Regions from separate parts of the Glutamicibacter sp. V16R2B1 genome, predicted to be linked through region 1. Evidence: riboswitches for the same ligand, from Rfam matches in the RefSeq annotation. Region 1 holds a riboswitch; each other region holds the start of a gene.
The links. Region 1 has a riboswitch for S-adenosylmethionine ahead of FDN03_RS08215 (OsmC family protein). Riboswitches for the same ligand answer to the same signal wherever they lie in the genome.
Positions count from the first base shown of each region.

Region 2: it holds a riboswitch for S-adenosylmethionine, as region 1 does, so the genes downstream of both, FDN03_RS04440 (ABC transporter substrate-binding protein) here and FDN03_RS08215 (OsmC family protein) in region 1, are expected to answer to the same signal.
Region 3: it holds a riboswitch for S-adenosylmethionine, as region 1 does, so the genes downstream of both, FDN03_RS04525 (O-acetylhomoserine aminocarboxypropyltransferase/cysteine synthase family protein) here and FDN03_RS08215 (OsmC family protein) in region 1, are expected to answer to the same signal.

Region 1 is NZ_VATX01000012.1:182,700-189,771, forward strand. Features, by position in the region: gene FDN03_RS08195 ((Fe-S)-binding protein) at 1-703, opposite strand, end outside; gene FDN03_RS08200 (L-lactate permease) at 849-2,528, shown strand; gene FDN03_RS08205 (FCD domain-containing protein) at 2,574-3,284, shown strand; gene FDN03_RS08210 (cytochrome P450) at 3,382-4,539, opposite strand; gene FDN03_RS08215 (OsmC family protein) at 4,608-5,147, opposite strand; SAM riboswitch class IV at 5,179-5,300, opposite strand; gene FDN03_RS08220 (MarR family transcriptional regulator) at 5,506-5,955, opposite strand; gene FDN03_RS08225 (bifunctional 3-phenylpropionate/cinnamic acid dioxygenase ferredoxin subunit) at 6,140-6,457, shown strand; gene FDN03_RS08230 (FAD-dependent oxidoreductase) at 6,458-7,072, shown strand, end outside.
Region 2 is NZ_VATX01000007.1:63,384-70,455, reverse strand. Features, by position in the region: gene FDN03_RS04455 (LLM class flavin-dependent oxidoreductase) at 1-656, shown strand, start outside; gene ggt (gamma-glutamyltransferase) at 748-2,589, opposite strand; gene FDN03_RS04445 (ASCH domain-containing protein) at 2,958-3,422, shown strand; SAM riboswitch class I at 3,818-3,908, shown strand; gene FDN03_RS04440 (ABC transporter substrate-binding protein) at 4,027-5,658, shown strand; gene FDN03_RS04435 (ABC transporter permease) at 5,670-6,626, shown strand; gene FDN03_RS04430 (ABC transporter permease) at 6,641-7,072, shown strand, end outside.
Region 3 is NZ_VATX01000007.1:83,024-90,095, reverse strand. Features, by position in the region: gene FDN03_RS04535 (MFS transporter) at 1-335, opposite strand, end outside; gene FDN03_RS04530 (CoA-binding protein) at 465-959, opposite strand; gene FDN03_RS04525 (O-acetylhomoserine aminocarboxypropyltransferase/cysteine synthase family protein) at 959-2,323, opposite strand; SAM riboswitch class I at 2,446-2,540, opposite strand; gene FDN03_RS04520 (histidine phosphatase family protein) at 2,678-3,247, shown strand; gene FDN03_RS04515 (sigma-70 family RNA polymerase sigma factor) at 3,361-3,858, shown strand; gene FDN03_RS04510 (methylated-DNA--[protein]-cysteine S-methyltransferase) at 3,855-4,496, shown strand; gene FDN03_RS04505 (iron-sulfur cluster-binding domain-containing protein) at 4,699-6,090, opposite strand; gene FDN03_RS04500 (aromatic ring-hydroxylating dioxygenase subunit alpha) at 6,087-7,072, opposite strand, start outside.

The sequences.
Region 1 (7,072 bases):
GCTTCTGGCCATTGCGTGAGAGCCCGCCACCGATGTGCATCAGGCAGGAGACGTCCCCGCCGACGCACAGCGAGGCGCCGGTGGAGGCGATGTTGCGGGCCTTGTCCTGCAGCATCGCCGAGGAGACATCGGAGTTCTTGATGGAGAAGGTGCCGCCAAAGCCGCAGCACTGGTCTGCCTCGGGCAGCTCCTCCACGGTAATCCCGCCCACCGACTTGAGCAGGTCCAGCTGCCGGTCGCCCAGCTTCAGCAGGCGCATGCCGTGGCAGGAGGGGTGGTAGGTGACGCTGTGCGGGAAGTAGCTGCCCAGCTGTTCGGCGGCGTTGGTGATGCCCAAGACGTCGGTGAGCAGCTGCGAGAGCTCGTAGGTGCGTCCGGCGACCTCCGCTGCGCGGGACTTCAGATCCGGCTTGCCCAGCCGCTCGGCCAGCATGCCGTGCTGGTGCTTCAGGGAGGAGACGCAGGATCCGGAGGGTGCCACGGCCACGTCGTAGTCGGCGCGCTCGAAGGCCTGGACATGGTTTTCAACCACCGGCAGCGCCTCGGGCATGTAGCCGGAATTCATGTGCATCTGCCCGCAGCAGGCCTGGCCGGCCGGGAAGATCACCTCATGGCCAAGGCGTTCCAGGATTTTCACCGTGGACTTGGCCGTTTCCGGGTACATCGCGTCGACGATGCAGGTGGCAAAGAGTGCAATACGCATAAGAATAACTCTCTCGCTGTGTGGTCTGACCATACTAGGCGCATCTTTCGGATCCCGTCAAGACTTGTTGTGATAGCACTCACCTTGTATTATCGGTGGTCTGACCATATGTGGTCTGACCATCACTAGTAAGGACGCCCACACCGTGTTTACACCATCAACCGAGCCGATCGCCGGCAGCGTGGCCATCTCCGCGCTGGTCGCCCTGATCCCGCTGCTCACCTTCTTTGTCATGCTGGCCGTAGTTAAGGTCAAGGCCCACTATGCCGGACTCAGCTCCCTTTTGGTCGCGATCATCGTGGCGATCTTTGGCTGGCAGATGCCGGTGGGGCTGGCCATCAACTCCGGGGTGATGGGCGTGGTGTTCGGCGCCTTCCCCATCGTGTGGATCGTGGTCATGGCGATCTGGCTCTACCAGGTCACCGTGGTCTCCGGGCGCTTCGAGGACCTGCGCCGGGTCTTTGACGTGATCGGCGGCGGGGATGTGCGCATCCAGACGGTGCTGATCGCGTTCTGCTTCGGTGGCCTGCTGGAGGCGTTGGCCGGGTTCGGCGCCCCGGTGGCGATCACCGCCACCATGCTGCTGGCCCTGGGGCTCTCCCCGCTGCGTGCGGCCAGCGCCGTGCTGATCGCCAACACCGCCCCGGTGGCCTTTGGCGCCGTGGCCATCCCGATCACCACCGCCGGTGCGCTGACCGGGATCCCGGCCGCGGAGATCGGCGCCACCGTCGGACACCAGTCCCCGGTGCTGGCCCTGTTCGTTCCCACCGTGCTGGTGCTGGTCATCGCCGGATGGCGCAGCATGCGCCAGACCCTTCCGGTGACCCTGGTGATCGGCATTTCCTTCGCCATCGCCCAGTGGTTGTGCGCGACGTACTTCTCCTATGAACTGACCGACATCGTCGCCTCGCTGGTGGGCCTGGGCGTTGCGGTGCTCTTCTTGCAGGTGTGGAAGCCCAAGGGCGCCGACGAGGCCCGCGAGCGCATCCTCACCCCCGAGGCGCTGGCCAAGCCGGTGGACGCGAACCGCAACCTGCGCCCGGGGGCGACCTGGATGGCGTTGTTCCCCTACGTGCTGGTGATCCTGATCTTCGGTGTGGCCAAGCTGTGGCGCCTGGGCGTGGACATCCCGGCGGCGCTGGCCGCCACCGACGTGAAGTTCGGCTGGCCGGGGCTGCACGGGAACATCGTGGACGGCAACGGCGAGGCGGTCTCCTCGACGATCTACAACTTCAACTGGCTCTCCACCCCCGGCACCCTGCTGCTGATCACCGGGCTGATCGTGGCCATCGTGTACTCCAAGTTCGATGACGGGGGAAAGTACCCGATCGCCGTGGGCAACGCGATCGCCGAGATCGGGCGCACCGTGTACAACATGCGCTTTGCGGCGCTGACCATCCTCTCGGTGCTGGGCCTGGCCTACGTGATGAACCTGTCCGGGCAGACCATCACCATCGGCACCTGGATGGCCGGGGCCGGCGGCGCGTTCGCCTTCCTCTCGCCCATCCTGGGCTGGATCGGCACCGCGGTGACCGGCTCGGACACCAGCGCGAACGCCCTGTTCGCCAAGCTGCAGCAGACCGCCGGGGTCAACGCGGGCATCGACCCGACCCTGCTGGTGGCCGCCAACACCTCCGGCGGCGTGGTCGGCAAGCTGATCTCCCCGCAGAACCTGGCCATCGCGGCGACCGCGGTGAAGATGGAAGGCCAGGAATCGGTGATCCTGAAGAAGGTGGCCGGCTGGTCGGTGGGCATGCTGCTGGTGCTGTGCGTGCTGGTCTACCTGCAGTCCACCCCGGTGCTCAGCTGGATGCTGCCGCACTAGGCCCGTGGCCCTGGCCAACGGCGCAACACACTAAAATGGGTTCTGATGTCTACAAAGCCAACTCCGCGTGCCTATCAGGTGGTCCTGGAGGCCATTGAGCGTGACCTGCGAACCGGGAAGCTGAATCTGGGCGATCAGCTGCCCGGGGAGCGGGCGCTGGCCGAAACCCATGGGATCTCCCGGGCCTCGGTGCGCGACGCAATCCGCATCCTGGACGTGATGGGCGTGGTGCGCACCTCCACCGGTTCGGGCCCGAACTCCGGGGCGGTGATCATCTCCAACCCCTCGGCCGGGCTGTCCCAGGCGCTGCGCCTGCACGTGGCGGCCAAGGGCATCCAGGTCCGGGAGATCGTGGAGTCCCGGATCCTGCTGGAGACCTGGGCGGCGCAGATGACCCCGCGCGACCCGATCCACGCCCAACAGGTGATCGAGCGCACCGCGGTGTTGATCATGCGCATGGATGACCCGCAGCTTTCCCGCGACGAGTTCCACCGCATTGACGCCGAGTTCCATGTGCTGCTCTCCTCGATGGCCGGCAACTCGGTGGTGGAGGCGATGATGGAATCCCTGCGCCACTCGATCAGCGACTACGTGGCCTCGGCCATTCCGGACGATGCGACCTGGCAGCCGATCGTGAAGGTGCTGCGCCGCCAGCACAAGGCAATCCACCGCGCGTTTGCCAACAACAACCGGGAACGGGCCGCGCACATGCTGGAGGAACACATCAACTGGTTCTACCAGCAGACCCGCTTCTAGGCCGGGTTCCGGACCCGGCAGCTTCCTTGCCGCCAGCAGGCGCCGTCCCCCACCAAGGGGGACGGCGCCTGCTGGCGGTTTGTGGTCCGCGGCCGGTTCAGTCCAGCTGCAGCGGCAGCGTGGAGTACCCGCTGCCGGGGTAGTGGGCCCGGGCCGGTGCCTGGGCGCCGGGAGCCGGGGCAATGCTGCTGGTGCGCTTGAGCAGTTCTTCGACCAGCACCCGCAACTCCAGCCGCGCCAGCGGCGCCCCCGGGCAGATGTGGATGCCCGCCCCGTACAGCAGGTTCAGCCCCGGGTCCCGGTCCAGGCGGAACTCATCCGGGTCCCCGAAGACGCTCTCATCGCGGTTGGCCGAAGCCCACACCACGGTCACCCGCTCACCGGCCGGGATCAGCCGCCCGTTGACCTCCACATCCCGGGTGGCCACCCGACGGTTGGCAATCAGCGGGGCGTGCGCCCGCAGGATCTCGTCGTTGGCCGCCCCGATCAGCGAGGGATCCTCGCGCAGACGGGTCTGGATTTCCGGGTGGGTGGCCAGAAAATTGGCCAGGATCCCGACACTAGCGGCAATGGTGCTCAGCTCACCGACCGTCCAATTGCGCAACAGGCTGACCAGCTCCTCGTCATTCAGCGCCCGGCCGTACACCTGCTCATGCAGCAGTTGGGTGGTCAGGTCCTTCGGCGCGCGGTGGCCGGCCTCGCGCCGCTGCTGGAGCAGCTGGCGAATGTATCCGTCAAACTCCACGGCGATGGCCTTCATCGCCGGTCGGTCCTGGGCCAAGGTGGCCGTGCGGTTCTTCGCGGTCCAGGCGCGCAGCGGTTCCTCCAGCTCCCGCGGCCACCCCAGGAACGCGCTCTGGGCGCGCAGTGCATAGACCTCGGCCAGCTGCTCAATCACGTCGACCGGTTCGTGCAGCGGCAGCTCCCGGAGCAGGCTGAGCGCCACTTCCCGGCACACCGGCTCGAAGCGGCGCATCAGCTCCGGGGTGAAGTAGCGGTCATTGACCGCCCGGTAGACGGTGTGCTCCGGCGGATCCATGCCATTGGGCACGGTCAGCCGCTGGGAGACGGCGTTGCTGAACGTTTCCGGATCATGCAGCACCCGCAGCGCATCTTCGTGCCCCAGCACCGAGTAGCCGAGGAACTCGCTGTGGGCGACGGGGCACTGGGCCCGGAAGCGGTCGTAGGCGGCAATCTGGTCCTCTAGCACCTCCGGGGACCGTGGGTCCCAGTCCGGCGCGGCTGATGCTGACATGCTGCTTTCCTCCAATGCTCGCCTGGCCTCAGGCTACGCGCTGGCAGGCGGACCGGACAAGGCCCTGGCTAGCGTCCGGACACGAGGACGTTGACGCTCACCGGTACCGGGTTCTTGAAAACGTCCAGCACCGGGCAGTGCTCATCGACCACCCGCTGCAGCTCACGATAGCGCTCGGTGGATTCCGGACCGGTGAGCTGCACATCCAGCTGAACACCGGTAAAACCGGGGCGCACCGACGGGTCGGCGCCGAACAGGCCGTGCACATCCAGATCTCCGTTCGCGGTGACCTTGATGTCATCCACCTGGATCCCCAGCTGCTGGGCGTAGAGGCGGTAGACCACGATCTGGCAGGAGGCCAGCGCGGCCAGCGCGTACTCGACCGGGCTGGCGGCCGCGTCGTCCCCGGCCAGCGGCGCCGGCTCGTCGACCTGGAAGGTGTGCCGTCCGGCCTTGATGTCGCTGGCCACCGCACCGGTACCGCTGCCGGTGACGGTGAAGGACAAGCTGCCGTTGGCGGGGTCGGCCGACAGCCGTTCGTTCCATGCCTGCGCGGCGGCATCCAGTCGCTGGGCGCGGTCCTCGGCGAGGGTCAGGGTGCTGGTCATGGGAAATCTTCCCCTTTCTGGCGCAAGGGGGCGCCATCGCTTACGCTGCTGGCCTTCAACAGCGTCGAATCATCACCTGGGGCACCCCGCACAATGGCGCAAATAGGGTTGCCGTCCGACCAGCCAGGGCTTGTACGGTCGGAACTCGTGATTCAGTGCTTCTGTTCTATCCCGCATCGGGCGGGGTGGACAACGAGCCGCGTCATGTTTCGTCATCCCGTCATGTGCGGAGGTAGGTCACGTTCGGGCCGGGCGATGGGGGAGCACGGCGGTGGACCAATGAGGTATTGCCTCCAGCAGCACCCCGGCCCTCATGGCAAGCGGCACCACGCTGCGCACCCTTTGACTGCGGCTGCGGTTAACCGGCGTCGGCGGCGTCGGAGTTGTCGTTCAAACGGTGCAGCAGATCGGCGAAACGTTGCACGTCCTCGGTGGACCAGTCCTCCAGCTTGTCCCGCAGGCGCTGGCGCTGCGCCTGGCCGCTGGCGTACCAGGCGTCGCGCGCCCGCTCGGTGATGGACACCAGCTGGGCCCGGCCATCCTTGGGATCCGCGGTCCGGGTGATCAGTCCCTGGGTCTCCAACTGCTTGACCAGCCGGGAAATCGTGGCCTTGTCCAGCTGCAGCGATTCGGCAAGGAACCCCTGCTGCTGGGAATCGTGATGCACTAGGATCGCCAGGATCCGGTAACCAGGGGCCTGCAGCTCCGGGTGGATCGCTTTGGCGCGCTGCACCAGGGTCTGGCGGGCGCGGAACAAGGTCGTGGTGAACTCTCTTTCCACCGTGGTGAAAAGTTCTTCGTCATGCATGGAACCATTCTAGGCGGGCGCACACCCCGGCCATGATCTGCCCCGACCTGTTCGGGCTTCCCACGCCGGAACAGGAAACGCTGGCCCAGGGATACGCCCAGCGGGACGTGACCGAGCTACTACGTGAGCGTCCGCAGAAGGTGACAAGATGAGAAAGACTAATTTTAGAACCGAAGGAGAAGCAGTGAGCTACACGGTGGGTCCAGTCGACATGATTCCGGTCGGTGAGGCGCTGAAGGTCGAATCCGATGACAGCGGAGCCAAGGAGGACATCGCCATCTTCCATGCGGAGGACGGCAACTTCTACGCCCTGCAGGATGAGTGCACCCACGAAGTCGCCTCCCTGTCCGAAGGATGGATTGAAGACTGCGAAGTCGAATGCCCGCTGCACGCTTCCCGGTTTAACCTCAAGACCGGCAAGGTCCTGTGCCTGCCAGCCTATGTTGATGCGCGCACCTACAAGGTGGAGGTCATCGACGGGATGCTGGAGCTGCACTTCTAAATGGGTTCAGTGCATATCGTCGGGGCCGGGGTCGCCGGTTTCTCCCTGGCCCACACGCTGATCCAGGCGGGCTATGCCGGACACATCACGCTCAGCGATCCGGAGGGGCTGCCCTACGATCGCCCGCCCCTGAGCAAGACGCTGGAACGGGTCAACCTCGCACCCCCGGCATGGTTTATTGAGCATTCGGTGCAGCTGCAGCCGCAGCGCATTGACCAGGTCCAGGCACCGGAATCCGAACAGGACTGGCTGGTGCTCGCCACCGGAACCACGCCAAGGAGACTGCAGGTGCCCGGGGCCGAACATGCCCGGGTGATCCATACGGCCAAGGACGCCGAGGACCTGTCACAGAAGCTGTCCTTCGGCGCCTTCGGAACCCAGGTGGTGGTCATCGGTGCCGGGCTCATCGGGGCCGAATTCGCCGCCGCGGCCCGACAGTTCGGCGCCATGGTCACCTTGATCAGCAACCAGCAGGTGCCGCTGGTCACCGCCTTTGGCGAACCCATGGCCCGCCAGCTGCACGAGGACCATCGGCTGAACGGGATCCGGGTGGTGACCGGGATGGCCGAGCGGATCACCGAAAACAGTGTCGAGGTCAATCAGGAGAGCATCGAG
Region 2 (7,072 bases), on a different contig from region 1:
CCTCGCCGACCCGGGAAATGCTCAAGGCCACCGTCACCAAGATCCGTGACGCCGCCGAGGCCGCCGGCCGGGACCGCTACGACATCAAGATCTTCGCCATGCAGACCATCATCACCGGCCAGGACTCGGCCACCGCGCAGGCGAAGTACGAGGACTACAAGTCCTACGCTGACGTCGAGGGGGCACTGGTGCTGATCTCCGGGTGGATGGGGGTGGACCTCTCGGCCTACGACCCGGACGACGTGATCGGCTCGAACGTGAAGTCCAACGCGATCCAGTCTTCCGTGGAGACCTTCCAGAAGGCCAGCGGCGACGAGGGCTCACCGTGGACCATCCGGCAGCTGGCCGAGTGGGTCGGCGTGGGCGGTTTCGGCCCGATCACCGTCGGTTCGGGCGCCGAGGTGGCCGAGAAGCTGATCGACTGGGTGGACTACACCGACGTGGACGGGTTCAACCTCGCCTACGCGATCACCCCGGGAACCTTTGAGGACATCGTCGAGTATGTGGTTCCCGAACTGCAGGCCCGCGGCGCCTACAAGACCGAGTATGCCGAAGGCTCGCTGCGCAACAAGCTCTTCGGTGCCGGCGACCGGGTCAAGGACACCCACCGCGCCGCCCAGTACAAGATCGCCAACCGCCTGGCTGCCGCCCGCTAGCGGCCAGCGGTGAACAGGGCGGCGCGGCCGCGGAAAAACCCGTCACTGGTCTTTCCGCGGCCGCGCCGCCTTCGGTGTGGATGCGCGGGAGCTACTTGTGCTTCTTGTGTCCCTTCAGCTGCTTCACCACCATCGCCGAGCCGCCCCCGCGCCGGGTCGGTTCGGCCGCGGCGGTCAGCTTGCCCCGCGGGCCGATCTCCACGGCCGCCACCGCACCGATCTCCGCCTGCGGGGTAAAGGAATCCCCGGACGGCACGAACTGGTGGCCGAAGGGCTCCAGCATCCGGGCATCATCGGCAATGAACTCCGGTTCGGCGGTGACCGCGGTAGTGTTGCGCTGTGAGGCGCGCGGCGCGGCAATCGCCTCGGGAAGCTCCATGCCCAGATCCACGCGGTTGACCAGGGTCTGCAGCACCGTGGTGATGATCGTCGAGCCGCCCGGGGAGCCAACCGCCAGCACCGGCTTGCGGTCCTTGAGCACAATGGTCGGCGCCATGGAGGAGCGCGGCCGCTTGCCCGGCTCGATGCGGTTCGGGTCGGCCGGATCGTAGACGGTGGAGAAGTCGGTCAACTCGTTGTTGAGCAGGAACCCGCGGCCCGGCACCACGATGCCCGAACCGCCGGTCTGTTCAATGGTCAGCGTGTAGGACACGACGTTGCCCCACCGGTCGGCCACCGACAGGTGCGTGGTCGAGATGTTCTCCGTGTCCTTCTCCTGCGCCACCACACCGGCTTCGGTGGGGCACCGCCCGTCATAATTGGCGGCATCGCCCGGCGCTACCGGTTTCACGGAGGCGCGCTGCGGATCCAGGGCGCAGGCCCGCTCGGCCCCGAAGAGTCGGTCGGTCAGCTGGCGGGTGGGCACATCGACGAATGCCGGATCCCCGACGTATTTGCCGCGGTCGGCAAACGCCAGGGCGCTGGCCTCCAGGTAGTGGTGCAGCGCGTCGGGTCGCGGCATCGTTGAAAGCTGGAACCGATTCAGGATGTTCAGGGCCTCGCCGACCGTGGTGCCCCCACTGCTGGAGGGGGCCATCCCGTAGACGTCCAGGCCGCGATAGTTCACCCTGGTCGGCTTCTGCTTCACGACCTTGTAGCGTGCCAGGTCCGCGGCGGTCATGTGGCCGGCAGGCACGGGCAGCTCGGTTCCCGGCACCACCGGCGGGGCCTGCACGGTCGCGGCGATCTGCTCGGCGAGCTCACCGCGGTAGAACGAGTTGATGCCACGGCGCGCAATCATGCGATAGGTCTTGGCCAAATCGGGGTTCTTGAACACGGTGCCCACCTTGGGGGCATCCCCTCGGGGAAGGTACAGCTTCCTGGTGGACTCGAAGGCCTCGAACCGCTCCTTGTTATCCAGGGTTTGCTCGCGGAACGTCTCATCCACGACGAAGCCGCGCGTGGCCGTCTTGATGGCCGGCTGCAGGGCCTTTCCCAGGCTCATCGTTCCCCAGCGGTCAAGTGCCTCATCCCAGGTGGCCAGCGTGCCGGGCACGCCCACGGACACCCCGCTGGTCACCAGCTCCGGGGTGAAGGGGTAGGGGCTGCCGGTCTGCGGATCAATGAAGGCGTCGTGGGGCATGGCGGCCGGGGCGGTTTCCCGACCGTCCAGCGTGCTGATCTTCCGGGTGTCGGCGTCGTAGTACATGAAGTAGCCTCCGCCGCCAATGCCAGCGCTGTAGGGTTCGGCGACTCCCAGTGTCGCGGCGGCGGCCACCGCCGCGTCCACGGCGTTGCCGCCGCGGCGCAACACGGAAATCGCCGCGGAAGAGGCCTCCGGGTCGACGGTGGCCACGGCGCCACCGTAACCGGTGGCGGTGGCTTGCTTCTCGGTTTGGCGTGGTTCCGCCTGGGCCGGCGCCAGACTGAGCGCGGTCAAGCCCAACGCCAGGCTGATCGCGCAGGCTGGGGCGCGAAGTGATCGTGGGTGCACAGCTACCCGCTCCTTGGGGGTTGATGGGTTCTGACCCCCTCAAGCTAGGCGAAGTGCACCACATCCAATGGAAGTGAGACGCATCACATTCCAAAAGTTGTGGTTGCCCTGAGGAACCGGCTTTCGGCGCAGTGCCTCCGGGGCGGGGCAGTCCTTCGGAGAGGAGCCAGCGGTTTCTGCGCACGAAGCACCATATGCCTTTCCCGCCGATTTTTGCGCGCAACCTTGGTTCCGGGCAGAGGCAATGAAAGGCCCCTGTGCAGCGCCGGCCCATGGCGGAAAGCACTAGGCTTGGGGCCATGGATTCCTCGGCCTCCCGGCTCCCGCCGGTCGACCTCGCGCGGGCAAGACAATTGTGGGGCGACTATGTGCTTTGGGCAGGGGGCGGGGTCCTGCGACCCGAGGTGTTGCCTGTCGTTGACTACTTCGGGGACAGTCCCGCATTGGCCGATGCGTTGCTGCGCGCAGTTTCCGACGGGGATAAGCGCGCAACCTCGAGCCTGGAGAACGAGTACACGGCAAGCGGTGAACCGTTGCCGGAGGCAGGCGCCTATTGGCTAGCCTGCGATTCCACCGGTACGGCGCGTCTCATCCTGCAGACCACCGAGGTCACCTTGGCGGCCTTTGACCACGTGGACGCCGATTTCGCCTTTGCCGAAGGGGAGGATGACCGCTCGTTGGCCAGCTGGCGCCGCGAGCATGAGAAGTACTGGCGTCGCACCCAGCGGGCTGCTGGACACCAATGGGATCCGACCCTGACGTCGCAGCCGGGTTTCCGGGTCGTGCTTGAGCGTTTCGTTGTCGCCTGGCCTATGGGCCCCGGCAGGGCGTAGCCCCCAGCGGTTTTTCCGCGCCGGTGGATCTGCCGGCTCGTGGATGAGGAATCTGCACAGGGTTTCACAGGGCTCCAACTGCGGGACAAGGCCAAGCCGGCCCGGCCCTGCGGCTGCTGCACGGTACTGCCCCCGGTCCGCGGAGGCGTGTAAAACCCGCGCCACCCACTACAGCGGGCGCGGTGGCACCGGCGCCACCCTGCCGGAGGAATTGTCAAGGATCTGCGGTTTTCGCCTTCACACAATGACTTACCGGCGCGTGTGACCCCATTGTTACGGTGCTGCCGAGCCTTTGTCGCCTCCTCGGTGGCGATGTGACGTCGATGTTTCGTCATGGTTGGTCACATGAATGTCCCCGCCGCACACTGAAATCACCCGGAACACCCACCGGAACAACACCATCCAGAGCGACTGAGAGACCTGGCTCGTTGACGTCGCAGCAACCACCCCGACGGGGAGCGGTGCTAAGGCCAGGACCGATGGAGATTGCTAGATTTCGCAACGGTCCCCGCACACGGGCGGATGTCTGCCTGTTTTGCCTCCCTTCGCGGGAGGGACCTGAATTCAGCGTGCTCCTCGGGCTAAACCGAGAGGAACACGGATTATGCGGCCACCACGTTTGGCGCTGAAAGCCACCGCACTGCTTGCGGCCCTGGGGCTGTCGTTGACCGCATGCGGCGGCAGCGGCGCGGCAAGCCCGAACACCGAGTCGGCACAGCCAGCCGGCGACCCGGTGCAGGGTGGAACCCTGACCTACGCCGAGGTCACCCCCATCGACAACTGGCAGACCCAGGCGGCCCGGTTCTACGAGAAGGCCAACGTGCTGAACTCGGTGCTGGACCGGCTGACCTATTTTGACGCCGAGCAGGGCAAGCTGGTGGGGTGGATCGCCAGTGACTTCACCTCCAACGAGACCAAGACCCAGTACACGTTCACCATTCGTGACGGGGTGACGTTTTCCAACGGCACCGCACTGGATGCCAAGGCCGTCAAGGCGAACCTGGACGCGCTGGGACTGGGCATCAAGGATGCGCAGATCCAGCCGAACGTGGATTTCTCGGCGTACAAGTCCTCCAAGGTGCTGGACGGGAACAAGGTCCAGGTCACCCTGAAGCGTCCGGACGCCAACTTCCTGCGCGCCACCTCCTCGGTGACCGCCGGGCTGGTGGCCCCCGAAACGCTGAAGCTGGACAACGCCGGGCAGTCGGCGATCTCCAAGATCGTGGGTTCCGGACCGTTCGTCTTCGCCTCGGAAAAGCCCGATGAGGAAGTGGTGTTCAGCGCCCGCGACGACTACGCCTGGGCTCCGCAGGGTGCCCAGAACCCGGGGGCTCCCTACCTGGATGAGCTGGTCATCAAGTACCTGCCGGAGGTTGCACACCGTGCCGGAGCCGCCCAGTCCGGGCAGGTGGACCTGGTTCGGGGATTGCAGCCGGTGGATGAGCAGGTGCTGAAATCCGGCGGCGGCCAGGTGTTCGCCGCGCAGGGCGTGGATTTGACCACCAACAACGCCTCGGTGCGCATTGGCTCCGGGCAGCTGGCCGACGCCAAGGTCCGCCAGGCGCTGCAGGTGGGCATCGACCGCCAGGCGCTGAAGGACACCGTGCTTTCGGACAGCTATGTGATTTCCGCATCGATTCTGAACCACAAGGCCCCGGGCTTCGTGGACTTCTCCGCGGAATTGGCCTACGACCCGGCGCGGTCCAAGGAGCTGCTGGATGAGGCCGGCTGGGTTCCGGGACCGGACGGGATCCGGCAGAAGGACGGGAAGAAGCTGGAGGTCACCGTCGCCTCCTCGAACAACTCGGTGGTCATCAAGCCGGCCTTCGAACTTATTGAGCAGCAGTGGCGCGAGATCGGGGTCAAACTGGTGAACCGGGCAGCGGACAACACGTTCCTGACCAGTGCCCTGGTCGATGACAAGGTCGAATTCTTCGGCACCCGGCAGTTCGCCTACGGCGGGCTGGGGCCGGTCTTCGGGCCGGCGAACAACACCCAGACGCTGAACGCGGACGAAGAGTTGAACGAACTGTTCACCCGGGAACAGGCGGCCACCACCGAGCAGGAGCACCTGAAGCTGATCGGTGAGGAACAGCGTGCCCTGGTGCTGGACAAGGCCCTGACCCTGGTGCTGTGGGATGAGGTCCAGGTCTACGGCGCGCATTCGGGCACCCACGTCGACTTCACCTCCGGCACCGCCCCGATCTTCCAGGGCGCCTGGAAGAGCGGCAAGTAGGGGAGGGAAGCATGGGCGGATACATTGCCAAGCGCGTTGGCCAGGCCCTGCTGGTCATCTGGCTGGCCTACACCGCGGTTTTCCTGGCGGTGCAGGCCCTGCCGAATGACCCGGTGACCATCTTCCTGTCCACCGACGCCGCCGCGGACCCGGCCACCATCGCACAGCTGAAGGCCCACTACGGCTATGACCAACCGCTGATCACCCAATACCTGGGGCAGCTGGGCGCGCTGCTGCGCGGGGACCTGGGCTACTCGCTGTCCTCCGGGGCGCCGGTGGCCGCCCGGATCGGGGAGGTCATCGGATCCACCCTGGTCCTGGCCGGCAGCGCCTTCGTGCTGGCCGTCCTGCTGGCGGTGGCCCTGGTGGCCGCGGCCACCCTGGCCCGTGGTGAGCGGCTGCGCCGGGCGCTGTTGAACCTGCCGCCGCTGTTCATTTCAATCCCGGTGTTCTGGCTGGGCCTGGTGCTGCTGCAGCTGCTGGCAGTGCAGCTGGGGGTGATGTCCCTGTTCCCGGACGGTTCGGCGCTGTCGCTGCTGGTGCCGATCATGGTGCTGGCCCTGCACCTGAGCGCACCGATCGCCCAGGTGCTGCTCAAGAGCGTTCAGCAGGTCTCGGCCCAGCCGTTCGTGGACGTGCTGCGCGCCAAGGGGGCCGGGGAGTCCTGGATCTTCTACCGCCACACGCTGAAGAACGCCGCCCCGGCCGCGCTGTCGATTGCCGGGATCACCATCGGCACCCTGCTGGCCGGCTCGGTGATCACCGAGACCGTGTTCGCCCGCGCCGGACTGGGGCAGCTGGTGCTGCAGGCGGTCACCGTCCAGGACATTCCCCTGGTGCAGGCTCTGGTGCTGCTCACCGCCGCCACCTTCACCGTGGTGAACCTGCTGGTGGACCTCATCCACCCGCAGCTGGACCCACGAATCATTACCGCCCACGCCGGCTCGGCACGGGCCCTGGCTGCCTGAAGGGACAAGGGATCATGAGCGTACTGACCGAACAGAACACCACCCCGGCCGGGCTGCCGGTTCCGGAGCCGGCACCAACCACCGCGGCGCCAGCACCGGGCCGCCCGGTGCGCCGCTGGCTGGGACGCTGGTGGATGCTGCTGCCGCTGGGCCTGCTGCTGGCCTGGGCGCTGGTGCCCGGCGCGTTCAGCGCAGCGGACCCGATCACCGGGATCCCGGCGCAGAAGCTGAGCGCCCCCAGCCCCGCCCACCCCTTTGGCACCGACCACCTGGGCCGCGACGTATACTCCCGGGTGGTGCACGGCACCGGGCAAACCCTGATGACCGCGGGACTGGCCTGCCTGATCGGTTCGGTGCTCGGCAGCGTGCTGGGCCTGCTGGCCGGCACCACCGGAAGGGCGGCGGACGCCGTGGCCATGCGCCTGGTGGACGTGCTGCTGGCGGTG
Region 3 (7,072 bases), on a different contig from region 1:
CACAGCTGCAGGCTGTGGGTCAGGGCCAGCGCCGCCGTGGCGCTCATCACCAGCAGTGAGGCGGTTTCCACCAGCAGCAGGATCTTGCGGCAGGAGTACCTGTCGGCCGCGATCCCGCCCAGCAGCACCAGGCCAATCAAGCCGAGCGAGGTGGCCGTGGCGACGCTGGAGAGCTGCACCGGACCGCCGCCGAGCTGGCGCACCTGGTAGACCATGGCCACCGCCCACATGCCGTGGGCCAGGGTGGAGAGCACCAGGGCGCACGCCAACACGGTGTAGTCGCGGCGCGCGAAGGGCCGCAGCAGGCGGATCGCGGCGAATGGCTTGGCGCCCATGGCGCACTCCTCGGGTCGGTGATTTGTCTATCGTCACCGATCCGATTGATATTTGTCAATCACTATTTGCCGGCCCGCCGCCCCGCCTGGCCGGCAGCCTGCGGCCGTGGCGGGGGCAGCGGGCAAGCGCTAGGCCAGCAGCTGGCGTTTGGAGGAGATCATCCCGGTGTTGAACCCGGCCAGGCGCAGCCCGCCGTGGAAGCGGGCGTGTTCGATCTTCACGCAGCGGTCCATGACCACATTCAGCCCTGCGGCCTCCGCGCGCTCAGCCACCTCCTCGTGCCAGGAACCCAGCTGCAGCCACAGGGTCTTGGCCCCCACGGCCAGGGCCTCGTCCAGCACCCCGGGCAGGTCATCATGCTTGCGGAAGACCTCAACCAGGTCCGGGGTCTCGGGTAGGTCCGCCAGCGACTTGTAGACCGGTTGGCCCAGGATCTCGTCCACCACCGGGTTAATGAAGTACACCCGGTAGTTTGAGGAGGACAGCAGGTAGGTGGCCACGAAGTAGCTGGCCCGCGAGGGCTTGTTCGAGGCCCCCACAATCGCGATCGAGGTGGTCTCGCGCAGGATCTGGAGGCGCTGCGCGGCGCTGGGGCCCTGCCAGGTGCGTAGTGCGGTGCTCATTAGTTCGCTCCCTTCCCGGCCGGCACGGCGCAGGCCGCTGCGTCATAGGACGGCATCTCGAATTGGTGCTCCGGCTCCGGCTGCTGGGCGGCGCTCAGTGCCTGGTCCAGGTCCCAGATGATGTCCTCGACATCCTCCAGGCCCACCGACAGGCGGATCAGGTCCTGCGGCACCCCGGCCGCCTGCAACTGCTCCTCGCTCAGCTGCTGGTGGGTGGTGGACCCCGGGTGCAGCACCAGGGTGCGCGCATCACCGATGTTCGCCAGGTGGCTGGCCAGCTGCAGGGCCTGGATGAACTTGGCCCCGGCCTGCCGGCCGCCCTTGATTCCGAAGCTGAAGACCGAACCCACACCCAGCGGCAGCAGCTTGCGCGCCTGCTCGTGCTGGGGATGGGAGGCCAGGCCCGCATAGTTCACGTAGCTGACCCGGTCATCGGCCTCCAGCCACTGGGCCACCTGCTGGGCGTTGGCCAGGTGCGCGTCCATCCGCTGGGCCAGAGTCTCCACGCCCTGCAGCAGCTGGAACGCGGACTGGGCCGGCAGGGAGGGACCGAAATCGCGCAGCTGCTCACTGCGCAGCTTGGTCAAAAACCCGTACTCCCCGAAGTTGCCCCACCAGGAGACGTTCCCATAGCTGGGTACCGGCTCGGTCATGGTGGGGAACTTCCCGTTGCCCCAGTTGAAGGTGCCCGATTCGATGACCACCCCGCCCAGGGTGGTGCCGTGACCGCCAATGAACTTGGTCGCCGAATGGATCACGATGTCCGCGCCGTGCTCGATCGGACGCAACAGGTAGGGCGGGGTCAGCGTCGAATCGACCACCAGCGGAATGTCGTGGCGGTGCGCCACCGCCGCCAGCCCGGCCAGGTCGGCAATGTCCCCGGAGGGGTTGGCAACCACCTCGGTGTACACCGCCTTGGTGTTCGACCCGATCGCGGCCTCGAAATCGGCCGGGTCGTTGGAGTCGATGAAGGTGGTCTGAATGCCAAAGCGGCGCAGTGAGACATCCAGCTGGGTGATGGTCCCGCCGTAGAGCTTCGCAGAGGCGACAATGTGGTCCCCGGCCTGGGCCAGCGCGGCAAAGGTGATGAACTCCGCCGCCATGCCCGAACCGGTGGCCACCGCGCCGATCCCGCCCTCCAGGGAGGCCATGCGCTCCTCGAAGGCGGCCACTGTCGGGTTGCCGATGCGGGAGTAGATGTTCCCGTACTTCTGCAGCGCAAATAGGTTCGCCGCATCATCGGTGTCCTTGAATACGAAGGACGTGCTTTGGTAGATCGGCACCGCGCGGGCGCCGTGTTCGGCATCGGGGGTTCCGCCGGCGTGCAGGGCACGGGTGCGGAATCCAAACTTGTGGTCGGCCATGGTGGCGTGACTCCTTATCGGCTCGTCTTCCGGCCCACCGCGGCATTGGCCGGGAGGGCCATCAAGGCAATATCCCGGAATCAATGTCTGTCTTCACTGCACTGGCCCTATGGCCGAAGACAGCTCCATCGTTTCTGGCGGTAGCACCGTATCCACCGGCTGTGGCAGGTTGCTGCGGCGTCATCGAACCAGATCTCTCGGCCGCTCGGGATGGTTACCCCCAGTGTCTCAACATGTGTGAATGTGACCCAAGTTGTGCGTCGAAAGATTGCGCGGCGCGTCACAGGCCCCATCCGGCCATCCGCACCCCGGGGGATTCAGCGCCACCGGCAGTACTGGCTAGACTCAAGAAGTATGAATGGTGCACTGGCTTTGGTTCGACACGGACAAACCGACTGGAACCTGGCAGGCAGGCTGCAGGGGCAGACGGACATCCCGCTCAACGCGACCGGGCGGGAACAGGCGCGCGCGGTCGGCGCCCGGCTGGCCGATGAGGGCTGGGATGTGGTCCTGGCCTCCCCGCTGGGCCGCGCCCAGGAAAGCGCGCAGATCATTGCCAAGACCCTTGGGGCCCGCACCGGCCCGCCGGTACCGGAACTGGTGGAGCGCGGATTCGGGCCACTGGAGGGGCAGTGCCGCTCGGAGCTGGATGAGGACCTGGTGCAGGAGCTGATGGAGCAGGCCGAACCGCGTTCGGCCGTGCTGCGCCGGGCAGTGCCGGCCCTGCTCCAGCTGGCCGCCACCCACCCCCAGCGGCGCATCCTGTGTGTCAGCCACGGGGCGACCATGCGCATCATCCGCGATACCCTGCTCGGACGCCGCCTGCCCCAGGGCGTGGAGAACGGGGAAGTGGTGCCCCTGGACCTGGGCGAACTGCGCGAACTGGAACTGGCCCTGCGCGACGGTGACCCGGTCGTGGTCTAGGAACAGGGCCGGCCCCCACCGCCCGGTGGGTGGTCGCAGGAAATCCGGCCAAAGACCTCACGAAAAGCTGTCCCGCCACGTTTACATGGTGAGAGCCAATCACCAGGAGCACCATGAAGCAGCCATTCGAACAGATCGTGCAGGCCCACGGACTGAGCGTGTTGCGCGTGTGCCGCTCCCTGCTGGATGAACACCGCGCCAAGGACGCCTGGTCGGAAACCTTCCTGGCCGCCCTGCGGGCCTACCCGCAACTGGATCCGGAGGCCAACGTCCAGGCTTGGCTGGTGCGCATCGCCCACCGCAAGGCCATCGATGAGCTGCGCCGCCAGCGGGGCGAGGATCTGGAAACCGACCCCGCCGCACACGCCCCCTCGACGGAGGCCGGGCCGGAAGGCCGGGCCGAAAACCTGGAGCTGTGGCAGCTGGTCAAGCAGTTGCCGGAAAAACAACGCTTGGTCGTTGCGTACCGCTATTTGGGTGGATTGGACTACCGGCAGATCTCCCAGATTCTTTCCGGAACCCCGGAAGCAGCGCGGCGCGCCGCCGCCGACGGGATCAGCAATCTGCGACGCCGAATGGACGCCGGATCAGCAACTGGAGGAAAACCATGAGTCAGCTTGATGGCACCGCCCCGCTGAACACCCCGCCGACCGAGGTTGAGCAGCGCCTCCTGGCCAGCCTGCACGACCGGCTGGAGCAGGCCGCCCACCGGGAGCACCTTACCGACGCGGTGTACCGGATCGTGCAGTCGCCCCTGGGCCCCCTGTTGGTGGCCGCCACGGAGGTAGGGCTGGTGCGGGTGGCCTTCGCCTCGGAGGAGCACGAGCGTGTGCTGGAACAGCTCAGCGAAAGCCTGGGCGCCCGGATCCTGCGCTCGCCGGGCGCATTGGACACCGCGGCCCGGCAGCTGGAGGAGTACTTCAGCGGCCACCGCACCAGCTTCACCCTGCCGCTGGATCTGCGGCTCTCCACCGAATTCCGGCGCCGGGTCCAGCTGGAACTGGGCCACATCGGTTACGGACACACCCTGAGCTACCGGCAAATGGCCGAACGCATCGGAAAGCCTGCGGCCGTACGGGCCGTGGGGTCGGCCTGCGCCACCAACCCGCTGCCCATTGTGCTGCCCTGCCACCGGGTGCTGCGTACCGATGGTTCGCTGGGGGGCTACCTGGGCGGGCTGCAGGCCAAGCGGATCCTGCTGCAGCTGGAAAACCCGAACGGCGCGCGGCAACCCTCCACCCTGTTCTAGCTCCCCATGCGACGCCCGGGGTGCCGGCGCTTGCGTGGGAGGGCGACCGCCGATTCCACGTGAAACAACCTTGAGAGGCTGATAGCGTCACCGACGTGGTGTGATAGAGGTTTGTCGCCACGACGAGAGAATGTTCGACAAACGATTTCGTTTGCCATCCGACCCTGTTGTCCTCCCGCCAGGGTCGGGAGTACGGACCGGATCAGGCATCGATGACCAGGTCCGTGCTCGCGGTGGAGCAACAGGGCAGGAATTTTCCGGCTTCGATTTCCCGGGCCCGGATCCCGCCCTGGTGGTTCATGTCCACCTCACCGGAGAGCTTGATGACCTTGCAGGAGCCGCACATGCCCTCCTGGCAGTTGGCCCCGATGCGCACCCCGGCCTGTTTGGCGACCGGCAAAATCCGCTGGTCGGGGTCGATGCGCACCTTCAGGCCGGACTTGAGGAAGGACATGGTCAAACTGCCTTCCCCGACGGTGGCAAACTCCTGGGGGTCCGTGGGCGGTGTGCCGCCAAGGTCAGGTGGCGGCCCGGGCGCCGCATCCGATGCGGAACCACGCCCGCCCTCCTCCGTGGGCAGGGCGCCGGGTGGTCCCGGCGGCGTGGCTGGCGCCGGGTCGTACAGGCCTAGGTTCTGCTGTTCGAATTGGGATTCGGGTGCCTCGGCCATTTCCCCGGCCAGGTCCTCGGCATATGCCAACTCCTGCTGGTATTCCAGGCGGGTCTGCCGGCCCCCCGAGAAGAACTCCATGTGGATGGAGGTGTCGTCAACCCCCACCTCCAGCAGCAATTTGGCCGCGTTGTTCAGGTACCCCTCTGGGCCGCACGCATAGACGTGGCGGCCGTTCGCGTCCGGGGCCACCTGCTCAATCATGTGGCAGGTCAGTCGTCCCAGCATCCATTCCCAGTCCCCGGGCACGGAGCGGTCCCCCAGGGAGTAGTACACCGTGATGCGTTCATCGACCGCCGCAATGTACTCCAGTTCCTTGGCAAATCCGAACCCGCCGGGTTCGGCTCCGTGATACAGCACCACGACGTCGGCCTGGCCGGGCAGGGCGTGGATGGTGCGCACCATGGAGATGATCGGGGTGATGCCCGCCCCGGCGGCCAGGAAGAGAAAGCGCGCGCGGCGCTCGGCGTCGGGCAGGTGGAAGGCGCCAATCGGGCCGAGCATCTCCAGCACGGTGCCCGGGCGCACGTGCCGGTGCACCCACGGGGAGACCAGACCCTGTTCCTCGCGCTTGACGGTGATGTTAAAGGTCCAGGGTTCGGTGGGCGCACTGGAAATCGAATAGTTCCGGTCGACTGGTTCCTGGCCTTCCCCGTGAACGGGAAAGGCGATGTTCAGGTACTGGCCGGAGCGGAACGCCAGCGGGGCCCCGTCGGTACGGCGGAAGACGAAGGTCATCATGCCCCCGGCCTCGGGGATCGTTTCCAAGCATTCGGCGCTGAATTCCTGCGGATGCCAGGGGCCCAGGGCGCGGGCGGCACCGGCGGCCTGGTTCGTGGCCCGCAACACCCGGTTCCAGGGCATCTCCAGGCCGCGGATGCGCTGGATGCCGGAGGCACGGATGCTCGTGGTGGTGACCGTCATGCCAGATGCTCCCGCATCCGCTGCACGTACCAGTTGATGAACGCCTCCACCTGGTACTCGCTTTTCATGTAGGGCCCGGGCTCGTAGGCGGGACTGGCGGCACCGGCCTGGCACAACTCCACGAAGGCCTTGTCCTGCAGGTTGGTCTGCTTCCAGGTGTGCGTCAGGGACTCCACCTCGTAATCCACCCCGGCCTGCGCGTCGTCGGCCACCAGCCAGGTGGTGCGCACCAGGGTCTGGTGTTCGTTGATGGGGAAGACCGCAAAGGTGATGACGTGGTCACCAAGCAGGTGGAACCAGCTGTTGGGCTGAATGTGCAGCGAGCAGCGGCCGAGGCGGAAATCTGGGAGGTCGCCGAGCAGTTTCTTGGACAGCCGGCGCCCGGTGGGCGAGAAGGATTCGCCCTGTCCGTCCAACGGTTCGCGCGAGACGCGGAACCCGGCCGCCCGGGTATCCAACTCCTCGATGACCGCATAGGGCAGCCCATAGCGTCGGCAGCGTTCCTCCAGTGCGCCCTGCGCCTGTTGGTTCCGGTCCCAGACCTCGACCAGGTGCGGCGGCACCGTGCTCTCATTCAGGCCCCAGGTGGGGAAGAGCGCGCAGGCCAGCTCCGGGTGGCCATCGCAGTGGTAGCACTCGCGGTTGTTCTCCATCACCAGCTTCCAGTTGCCCTGTTCAACAATGTTCTGCTGGTAGGCCACCTTGGTGCGGGACAGATCATGGGGCGCGAGGTAGGGCTCGAAGACGGCCGCGGCCCGGTCAAAGTCCTCGGGCGGCTCGGGGGACAGGCAGACGAAGATCAGTCCGGCATAAACCCTGCTGTGTGCCCGTTTCAGCGCGAAACAGCCCTTGTCGAAATCCACTTCCCCGGGGGCCGAGGCGTGAATCAGTTCCCCGTCCTGGGAGTAGGTCCAGGAATGGTAGCCGCACACCAGGTTGCCGGTCGAGCCGGAGGCCTCGGTCAGCACCCGCGCGCCGCGGT